One region of the Nocardioides marmoribigeumensis genome, then DNA from elsewhere that is predicted to be linked to it. Evidence: riboswitches for the same ligand, from Rfam matches in the RefSeq annotation. Region 1 holds a riboswitch; the other holds the start of a gene.
What was found. A riboswitch is a leader RNA that binds a small molecule or an ion and turns the genes downstream of it on or off. The one in region 1 is predicted to bind cyclic di-AMP.

Region 1 (5,176 bases):
CGCGTCGGGCGAGAGGGCACGCACGACCTGCGTCCACGGCCACAGCGCCGGCGCGACGTCGCCCTGGTGGCACTGGCCGACCACGGTGGTGAGACCGCGACCGGCCGCCCCGCGCAGGACCTCCTCGACGAGCCGGGTCTTGCCGATGCCGGGCTCGCCCAGCACGGTGGCGACCTGCCGCCCCACCGGCAGCCGGTCGAGCAGGGTGGTCACGCGGGCCAGGGGCTCCTGCCGGCCGACCAGCGCGTCGCCGGGCGCCGCCGGACGGTCCGGGGCGGGCGCGGGCGACCGCGGGGCCGCGACGGGACCGTCCAGCGCCGGGTCCTGCCGCAGCAGGTCGGTCTCCAGCCGGCGTACCTCCGGCGTCGGGTCGACTCCCAGCTCGTCGGCCAGGCGCGAGCGCAGGTCGCGGAGGGTCTCCAACGCCTCGGACTGGCGGCCGCAGCGGTAGTGCGCCAGCGCCAGCAGCGCGAACAGGCGCTCGCGGAACGGGTGCTCCTCGACCAGGCGCGCCAGGACCAGCCCGACCTGCTCGGGGCGGCCGAGGTCGAGCAGGGCCTGGGCCGCGCGCTCGGTGGCCGCGGCGCGCAGCTCGACCAGCCGGGCCCGGGCCGCCACCACGGCCTCGGGCGAGCAGTCGGCGTAGGGCTCGCCGGTCCACAGCGCCTCGCCCTGCTCGAAGAGCGTCAGCGCCCCGGCCGGGTCGGTCGAGGCGAGGCACCGTCCGGCGGCGTCCTCGAACAGCCAGGTGTCGACGTCCGCGACGTCGGCGCGGATCGCGTAGCCCGCCGACGTGCTCACCAGGCAGCGGTTCTCCCCGCGCGCGGTCCGTCGCGGCTCGACCGTGTCGCGCAGGCGTGAGACCACCGCCTGGAGGGAGCCGAGCGCCGCGCCGGAGTCCCACACCTCGCCGAGCAGCCGGTCGGCCGACACCGGAGCACGGACGGCGAGCAGCACCGCCAGGACGTCGCGCTCGCGGCGCCGGCGCAGCTCCTGCTCGCCCGCGGCGGTCTGCACCACCAGCCCGCCGAACGCGCGGTAGCGCGTCGCCCCCGAGACCTCCTGCTCTCCCACGCCGCACAGCCTAGGAGCGCGCGGCCCGTCCGGCCACGACGCCGGCGCAGGTCGCCGGTGCGGGACGACCCGCGAGGCTCAGCGCATGCCGGCGACGCGCGAGCAGTGGGGCCAGGCGCCCCAGCCCTGCCCGCGCAGGATGCGCTCGGCGACCCGCATCTGCTTCACCTTCGTGGCGCGGTGCGGGAGCCGGGCGTAGCGCCGGCCGCCGTACGCCCGCCACGTGCCGGCGCTGATCTGCAGGCCGCCGTAGTAGCCGTTGCCGGTGTCGACGTGCCACCGGCCGGTGCTCTCGCAGTGGGCGATCCGCTGCCAGGCGCGGTAGTGCCGGGGCCGCGCCTGCGGACGGGGCGTCCGCTGGGTCGAGTGCATCGTGGGGCCGGGCGAGGGCCGCGTGTCGGCCTGGGCGGCGCCGGCGACGACGAGGCCGGCGCCGGTGACCAGCACCAGCGACATCAGGGCCGAGGAGAGCAGGGACAGGACGGTCAGGGGGGTACGACGGGACGCCCGTCGGACGGCAGGCATGCGTGAGCGCATGAAGGTTCCTCCACACGCCTGCGAGGTCAGCTGTCGGGTTCGGGCAGGAGTGCCCGGCCGCTCGCGCGGCTTCACCCCGAGGGCTGCGGTGGCAGCCCGTGGAACGTGGGTCCCCCGCTCCTGCCAAGCGGTTCGGGGACCACCGACCGGCAGGACTCGGCGTACGACGGTGGCCGCCCCGCAGGGGGTGCGAGGCCCGAGAAAACTACGACGGACCGTGCGGCCCGGTGAAGCACCGAGGACGGGTCTTTACCTTCCCGGGCCGAGGTCGTGACCGCAGGGATCGGTGTGACCCAGGGGACGGACCCGAGGTGCTAGGCGGGTGCGTAGAGCGTGACCTCGCCGTCGCGGCCCTTGAGGTGGATGCCCTCGCGCGCGGTGAGGTCCGGAGGGTCGGCCAGCTGGTCGCGGGTCGCCTCCGAGAGCAGCACGGTGTCACCGGTCTCGCGGGTCGCGGACTCCACCCGGGCGGCGATGTTGACGGTGTGGCCGATGACGGTGAACTCCAGCCGACCGCCGCCGCCTACGTTGCCGGCGACGACCGGCCCGGAGTTGAGGCCGATGCCGATGCCGAGGTCGGGGTCGACCTGGGGGACGGCCTCGGCGATGGCCCGCGCGGCCGCCAGCGCGGCGTCGGCGTGGCGCTCGTTGCGCCGCGGGGCGCCGAAGACGGCCAGCAGGCCGTCGCCGACGAACTTGTCCACGTGCCCCTCGTGCTCGTGGACGATCGGCACCACGGTGGAGAACAGCTGGTTGACCCGCGTGACCACCTCGTGGGCCTCGGTCTCGGAGGCGTAGGTGGTGAAGCCGCGGATGTCGATGAACATCACCGTCACCTCGAGCTCCTCGCCGTCGAGGTCGGTGCCCTCCCGCAGGATCAGCTCGGCGATCGCCGGGTCGACATAGGTGCCGAACGCGTCGCGGATGCGCTCCCGCTCGCGCAGCCCGACGACCATCGCGTTGAAGCCGACCTGGAGTCGCCCGATCTCGGTCGCGTCGTAGACGGGCACCGACACGTCGAGGTCGCCGTCCTGCACGCGGCGCAGCGCGCGGGACACCCCGAGGATCGGGCCCGCGGTGGCCCGCGCCACCGCGCTCACGGTCGCGAAGCCGACGACCACGCCGATGCCGCAGAGCACGATCACGGCGACGAGCACCTGCTGCCGGGAGCCGTCGCCCGTGCTCAGGGAGACGATGCCGACCGCGAGCAGGCCCCCGACGGGCACACCCGTGCCGAGAACCCACGCCAGGATCGCGCGCCGCCGCACGCCGCTGACACGGAAGTCGCCCTGGGCGCCCCGGGACAGCGCCTTGGCGGCGATCGGGCGGAGGATCCGCTCGGCGAGGAGGTAGGTCGACGCGGCGGTCGTCGCGCCCGCGAGGGCGACAGTGGCCGTGACCCAGAAGGCGCCCATGAAGCCGCGGCCGAGGCTCAGCGCGCCGAAGAGGAGGGCGGCGGGCAGCCAGAAGAACATCTGCACCAGGAACAGCCGGCTCGGGGTGCGCAGCACGATGCGCTGCTCGCGCAGCGTGGCCGGTCGGCCGGACAGCAGCCACTGCCGCGCGGCGCGCTGGGCGCGGCGGCCGAGCCAGATGCCCAGCGGCAGCGCGGCGCCGACGTAGATCGCGACGGTGACGACGAAGAACAGCGTCGAGCGCTCGTGGCCGGGCCGGTAGGGCGGCAGCGGGATGACGAACATCGGCAGCACCAGCGCGATGATCGCGCCGACGGTGTTGGACACCATGAGCACGCTGATGACGCCGAGGTTGGCCACCCGCCACAGTCGGCGGCCCCGGCGGAGGGAGCGCGTCGCCGAGACGCGGTCCGCGCGCTCGGCCCGGACCTCCGAGGCGGGGACGGTCTCCTCGGCCCGCTCCTGGGCCGCCTGGTCGGTGTCGCTCACGCCGACATGGTGACAGTCGCGGTGCTCGGCGCGGGTGGGATCAGCCGCGCTCCTGCCACGTGCAGATGCACGCCTTGTTGCCCTGGGCGTCGGCGAGCACCCAGAACGACGGGGCGTGCTCGTCGCTCACGAGGGTCCCGCCGGCGGCCAGCGCGGCGTCGATGCGCGCGCGGGCCTGGGCGGGGTCGACCCAGATGTCGGGGTGCCAGCGCTGCCGGGGCTCCTCGTCGCCGGACTCCTGGAACCACAGCGTGGGCGTGCGGTCGAAGGGGTCCTTCAGGTCGGCCCACTCGCCGTCGCCGGCGTCCTCCAGGCCCTGGATCGCCGCCCAGAAGGGCCGGATCTCCGCGGCGGACGGGGTGTCGAGCGCCAGCTCGAGGCGCGAGACGGTGTCGCTGGCCTGCTCGGCCCCCTGCTCCTGCACGAGGCGGCTGATCGTGCGGGCGAGGTCGACGTCTCGGCTGGTGACCCCGCCGACGTCGTGGCTCGACATGCGCACGTCGACCCGCCCCCAGCGCAGGTCGAGATCGGGGTGGTGGTCGGCGCTCTCGGCGGCCTCGCCGATGGCGACGACCAGGCGCAGGGCGGCGGCGAAGTCGGGGCACGAGATGCGGGTGGACAGCTCGTCGAGGGCGAAGGTCCACCCGGTCAGTCCCTCGGCCTCGACCTGGGACCCGGTCAGCGTCTGCTTGCGGTCTGGGCTCATGCCTGCCACTCTCGCCGACCGCACCGACAGGCGGAACCCCCGCGCCGTCGTACGACGGGAAGGCGCGCCGGTCAGCCCAGCGCGAGGGCGAGGAGCGCCAGGGTGGGGATCGTGCCCTGGAGCAGGGCCGAGCGCTGCATGCGGCGGTCGGTGAGGACCAGCACGAGCGCCGCGGCCGTCATGCTCCCGCAGGCCAGCACCACCAGCGGGACCGACGTGCCGTGGTGGTCGGCGAGCCCGAACCCGGCGCCGGCCAGGGCGCCCACGGCGAGGAAGAGGTTGTACCAGCCCTGGTTCCAGGCCCACGGCCGGACCGCGTCGGCGTGCTCCGGCTCGATCCGGAACACCGCGCGGGTGCCGGGGTCGTCGAAGCGCAGGGCCTCGAGGACGAAGATGTAGACGTGCAGCAGCCCGGCCAGCGCCGCGAGCACCCACCCGATGGTCTCCATGGGGACAGGATGCCCGCGGACGCCGGCCGGAGCAGGCGAACGCTCAGCAGGAGACGGTCGGGTTCCAGGGCTGGAAGACGCCCTTGGGGTTGGGCTGGAACAGCCACGCGTGCAGGTCGTAGTGGGTGGGCATGCCGGGCTCGTGGCCGAGCATCGGGCCGTCGAAGTCACGGCCGAACAGCGCGGGGCGGTCCCCGTCGGTGGAGAGGTCCTGGTCCTCGTCGACCTTGAACCACTCCGCGGCCCCGAGGGCGAGGCGGCCGTCGTCGCCCGGGACGTAGACCAGCACCGCGGGGTGCATCGGGTCTGCCGGCTGCATGGCCAGCGACAGGTTGACGTAGTGGTAGCCCATGCCGCCCATCGGCGCCGCGACGCAGGTCGTGGACGGCTCGTAGCCCGCGGCCTCCGCGGCGGCGGGGCTGTCCTGGAAGGGACGCAGCGCCTTCTTGAGCTGCGCCAGGGTGGCGTTCTGCGCCCCGGCCACGGCGTGGCCGTCGGAGACCTGT
Region 2 (5,176 bases), 2.0 Mb from region 1:
GCCGGAGGGAGCGGAGCGGCGTCCGCGGGGTCCGGGTGGGCGGTGTGGGCGGTGTGGGCAGGCAGGGACGACAAGGGGTGCGGACGGGTCACCGGGCGCTCAGGCGTCCTGGTCGCCGTCGGAGTCGTCGCCGAGACCTTCCCAGATCTCCTTGCAGTCCGGGCAGACGGGGAACTTCTCCGGCGCCCGGCTCGGCACCCAGACCTTGCCGCACAGGGCGACGACGGGCGTGCCCATCACCATCGCCTCGGTCAGCTTGTCCTTGTCGACGTAGTGGGAGAACCGCTCGTGGTCCCCGCCCTCGTAGGTCTCGAGGTCACGGTCGAGGCGGGTGTCCTCCAGGGTGTCCGTGCCGGGCAACGTCGTGGTCGTGGTGGTCGGCTGATCGGTCACCAGGTGATTCTACGAGGCCGGCCTTCAGTTCAGTGCAGCGTCCTCGGGGCGCGTCGCGACCCAGGCCAGCTCACCGGGCTGCCGGCGCAGCACATCGGCGCGCAGCCTGGCCGGGTGCGCCACGAAGACGTCCTCGGGGACGCCGTCGACGACGTACCAGGAGTCCTGCTCGATCTCGTTCTCGAGCTGTCCGGGGCTCCACCCGGCGTAGCCGGCGAAGACGCGCAGGCGGTGCAGCGCCGGCCCGAGCACCTCCGAGGGGGTGTCGAGGTCGATGATCCCGACGTCGCCGAAGAGCCGGCGGAAGCCGATCGGGTCGGTCGCCGCCGCGTCGAGCGGACCCAGCGCGCCGCCGGACTCCCGGACCTCGGCGAGGGCGAGGGCAGAGTCCTTGTCGACGGGGCCTCCCTCGAAGAGGACCTCGGGCGGCTCGGCGGCGGCGGACCAGCCGCTGAGCACGGACGCGACGAGGATCGGGGTGGGCCGGTTGAGGATGACGCCCAGCGTGCCCTCGGCGTTGTGGTCGAGCAGGAGCACGACCGAGTCCCGGAAGTTGGGGTCGATCAGCTCGGGCGTGGCCACCAGGAGACGACCGGTGGCGGGCGCGGCGCTGGAGGTGCTGAAGCTGGGGATCTCCATCACCGCGCGGCCCCTCGTCTCGCCCTCACGGGGCCCATCCTGCCCCCACACCGGGCACGGGACACAGCGGGGGACGCGCCCGGGAGAAGGCAGAGCGGCCCCGACCCCGCCGATGGGAGGAGTGCACCTGAGGCAAAGGGAGAAACCCGCAGGGCACGTCAGCAGGGCCGGGGCGGTGACAGGGCGAGGGTCCCCCCTCAGCCCTGGCCAGGGGCGCGGTCGGTCAGCCGACCGCGCGGCGCAGGCGCGTGGCGAAGTCGCCGGTCCCGCCCCCGCCGGTCGCGTCCTCACGGACCAGGCCACGGGTGCGACGGGGGTTGGCCACGCTGTGCTGCGTCGAGCCGTGCCAGTCACGGGCACGGCGGTGCTCGGGCACCGAGGGCTGCGCCTGCTCGACAGCCGCGCGCAGGCGGCCGGCGAAGGTGCTGCCGGTGCTGCTGGTCGAGGTCTGGCCGGACGTCCGGGTCGCCGTCATGGGGTCCCCCTCAGGTGCGTGGAGAGTGCCGGGTCTCGGCACGTCCACCACGGTAGGGACGGAGTGCAGCGTCCCCCAACTCGGCCGCCGGTGACGCCGGACACAGGCCACGCTCAGCAGACCTGAGCTGTGTTCAGGCTCACCCCGAAGGAGACTCCGCAGCGGCTCCGCAGCGGCCCGCAGCGGCCCGCAGCGGTCAGCCGACCCGCAGGTCGCCGCCCTTGACCGGGACCAGCTCGAGGCGGACCTTGCCCGCGGGGATCTCCAGCGGCCCGGCAGCGGTGCGCAGGGTCACCACGCGGTCCAGCCCGTTCTTGACCCACGTGCCGCGGACCATCCGACCGTCGTGGAAGACCACCGCCGGTCCGCGACCGGTGAACTTGGTCTCCGGGACGGGATAGCCCGCGGGGTCGCGGTAGCCGGCGAGGCCGACCTTGACCCGCAGCACGACGACGGTGTCGGGCAGGAAGTCGTCGCCCTTGGTCGCGTTGGAGTCGGTGTTGACGTACTTCCCCTTGCGCAGCTCGAAGGAGGTCGCGCTGCTCGTGCTGAACACCGCGGTGAACCGCTTGGCGGGCTTGCCCTTGGGCAGGTCCTGGTCACCGAAGGGGAGGTAGGGCGTCGGCGTCGTCCGGAGCGCCTTCATCGGCTTGACCAGCTTGTCGACGTCCATGAACAGGTTGTACGGCGCGTAGCCCTGCCCGCGGTAGAAGCCCGGCGCGCCCTCGGTCACGGTGCGGATGCCGGCCCCGTGCACGCGCCGCAAGGTGACCCCGGCTCCCCCGCTGGCGACCAGGACCGCCTTGAGGGGCTGGACGATGCCGATGTCGGTGGCCCGCATCGACCGCATCGGGCCGGCCCGGTGCGGGACCTTGCTGTAGTAGAACGCCGCGAGCCGGGTGATGCCGCCCTCGACCAGCTCCTCCACGACCATGTCGGCCTTGCCGAGCCCGACCTGCGTGCCGTGGCCGGAGTTGTCGATCTTGAACGCCAGGATCGGCCGCTTGGGCGGGGCGCCCAGCCGCTCGCCGGTCAGCGGGTTGATCCGCGAGAGCGTCGACTGGTGGCCGGTGCCCTGCGGGTCCGCGGGCTGGTCGCTGCCGCCGTCCTTCTTGTCGCCGCCGCAGGCGGTCAGCAGCAGGGCGGAGGCGGCGAGCAGGGAGCCGGCACGCAGCCAGGCAGGACGGGTCGTGGTCCGGTCGGTGCGCATGGGACCAGGATCCTACGTGCGGCTGGGATCACCGCCGCAACGTGCCGGGGAACCACCGGTTCGTCCAGATGGCCTCGCGGCGCACGCGCGCGCCGGTGTACGGCGCATGGACGATCATCCGACGCCCGCGGTCCCAGCCGGTGAAGACGCCGACGTGGTAGACCCCGCCGCCGTCGTAGAAGAACACGAAGTCGCCCGGGCGCATGGCCGAGCGCTTGATGTGCCGCATGAACCGCGCCTGGGCGGAGGAGGTGCGCGGCACGTGGCCGAAGCCGGCGCGGTGCGTGGCGTAGTAGACCAGCCCCGAGCAGTCGAAGGCGTTGGGACCGGACGCGCCGTAGCGGTAGGGGTCGCCCTTCTGGTTGCGGGCGATGGTCAGCGCGGACCGGATGCGGGTCGAGACGGCCGCGACGTGGGTGATCCGCGGGGAGACGACGGGCGCCTGCGGTGCGGGCGCGGTGCCCTGGCGGGCGGTGGTGGGGTGGGCCACGAGCACCAGGGCGGTCAGCGCCAGCACGAGGGCGTTGACGGCGGCCTTGCGGAGGACGTGCGTGGACAGCGACGCGGTGGACGAGGTGGAGCGGGCCGGACCGGGGACGGTCGGGCGCGCAGCGACGAGCGCGGGCACAGGCATGCCGGGGTATCCCTTCTCACGCCTGTGAGGTGAGCTGTCGGGTTGGAGCCAGAAGGTGCTCCGCGTCGCGGTCTCCGAAGAGGCCGGTCTGCTTCACCCCGAGTGCCCGTGACGGTGGGGGAACCGTCAGAGGGACACGATGTTGGGTCCCCCACTCCTGCCAGTGGTCGTCGGCCCGTCGCGGACGGCAGGACTCGGCGAGCCCGCGCGGGTGTTGAGTTGTCAGCCGGACGAAAGTAGTTGATCAGTCCCGGTTGCGCCAGCGATTGCGGGGAATCGGGCGCGTCGCGCGCGAGATTCCACCGGATCCGTCGCCCGGCCCGTCGCCCGCGGTGGCTCAGACCTTGGCGCCACCGTCGACGTACAGGGTCTGGCCGGTGACGTAGGAGGCCTCGTCGCTGCAGAGGTACGCCGCGGCGGCGGCGATGTCCTCGGGCCAGCCCACCCGGCGCACGGGCGTGGCCGCGGCCGCCGCCTCGCGGTAGGCCTCGGGCTCGACACCGACCCGGCGCGCGGTGGCGTCGGTCATCTCGGTGACGATGAACCCGGGCGCGATGGCGTTGGCGTTGATGCCGAAGGGGCCGAGCTCGAGCGCGAGCGTGCGGGTGAAGCCCTGGATGCCCATCTTGGCCGCGGAGTAGTTGGCCTGGCCCCGGTTGCCGAGCGCGGAGACGCTCGAGAGGTTGAGGATCTTGCCGAACTTCGCCTCGACCATGTGCTTCTGGACGGCCCGGGTCATCAGGAACGCCCCGCGCAGGTGGACGTTGATCACCGAGTCCCAGTCGTCCTCGGTCATCTTGAACAGCAGGTTGTCGCGGGTGATGCCGGCGTTGTTGACCAGCACGTCGACCTTGCCCAGCTCCTCGACGACCCGGGTGACCGCGGCCTCGACGGCGGCCGCGTCGGCCACGTCGACACCGATGCCGATGGCCTTCTCGTCGCCGTCGACGGGCAGCGTCGCCGCCGTCTTCGCGGCCTCGGCCTCGTCGAGGTCGAGGACCGCGACGGAGGCCCCCTCCTCGGCGAAGCGGCGGGCCGTCGCGGCGCCGATGCCGCGCGCTGCGCCCGTCACGATCACGACTCGACCTGTGTAGCGGCTCATGGTGGACCTGACCTCCGGGAGTGACATCGGTGACACGCGCCGCTGGGCGGGCGCGAGAAGTACGGGCCCGAGTCTCCCACGCACTAAACTGGACGGATGCAGGCCGGCGGCTTCCGCTTCGCGACGTGGGTGGCCGGGATCTTCCTGGTCGCCACGTTCGTCGTCGCCTGGGTCTACGACCTCCCGGTGCGCGACCCCGACAGCGTCGCGGGCCCGACCTACCTCCGGCTCCCGGCGATCCTGCTCCTCGCCTTCCTCCTCGACGTCGCCCCGCGCGCCCTGTGGGCAGCCGGACGACGGCCGTGGCACGTGTGGCGCGAGGCCCGCACGGTCGTGCGCGAACGCTGGCACGCCTCCCACGTGAAGTTCGCGTTCCTCGGGCTGGCGGCGTGGTACGTCACCTACGCCTCGTTCCGCAACCTGAAGTCCTACGTCCCCTTCGTCAACCGCCACCTCTGGGACGGTCTGCTGGAGGACCTCGACCGCGCGCTGTTCCTCGGCCACGACCCGGCGGTGCTGCTGCACCAGTGGCTCGGCACGGGGTTCGCGGCCCACTTCTTCTCGTTCGTCTACATCGCCTGGATCGTCTTCGTGCCGGCCTCGCTCGTCGTCGCGCTGGTCTGGTCCCGCGACACCGCCGCCGGCGCGTGGTACGTCACCGCGATCGCGGTCGACTGGGTGCTCGGTGCCCTGACCTACTTCGCGGTCCCGACCCTGGGGCCC

Region 2: another riboswitch for cyclic di-AMP. It lies ahead of J2S63_RS18405 (C40 family peptidase); the one in region 1 lies ahead of J2S63_RS09185 (transglycosylase family protein).

What each region holds. Positions count from the first base shown of each region.
Region 1 is NZ_JAVDYG010000001.1:1,914,286-1,919,461, reverse strand. It holds gene J2S63_RS09190 (ATP-binding protein) at 1-1,074, opposite strand, end outside; gene J2S63_RS09185 (transglycosylase family protein) at 1,153-1,611, opposite strand; cyclic di-AMP (ydaO/yuaA leader) riboswitch at 1,613-1,759, opposite strand; gene J2S63_RS09180 (adenylate/guanylate cyclase domain-containing protein) at 1,926-3,515, opposite strand; gene J2S63_RS09175 (4a-hydroxytetrahydrobiopterin dehydratase) at 3,556-4,221, opposite strand; gene J2S63_RS09170 (DUF1304 domain-containing protein) at 4,293-4,670, opposite strand; gene J2S63_RS09165 (hypothetical protein) at 4,714-5,176, opposite strand, start outside.
Region 2 is NZ_JAVDYG010000001.1:3,876,845-3,882,020, reverse strand. It holds gene J2S63_RS18430 (DEAD/DEAH box helicase) at 1-65, opposite strand, end outside; gene J2S63_RS18425 (DUF3039 domain-containing protein) at 100-393, opposite strand; gene J2S63_RS18420 (YqgE/AlgH family protein) at 418-1,032, opposite strand; gene J2S63_RS18415 (hypothetical protein) at 1,256-1,507, opposite strand; gene J2S63_RS18410 (DUF3048 domain-containing protein) at 1,704-2,717, opposite strand; gene J2S63_RS18405 (C40 family peptidase) at 2,746-3,351, opposite strand; cyclic di-AMP (ydaO/yuaA leader) riboswitch at 3,358-3,537, opposite strand; gene fabG (3-oxoacyl-ACP reductase FabG) at 3,689-4,453, opposite strand; gene J2S63_RS18395 (phosphatase PAP2 family protein) at 4,550-5,176, shown strand, end outside.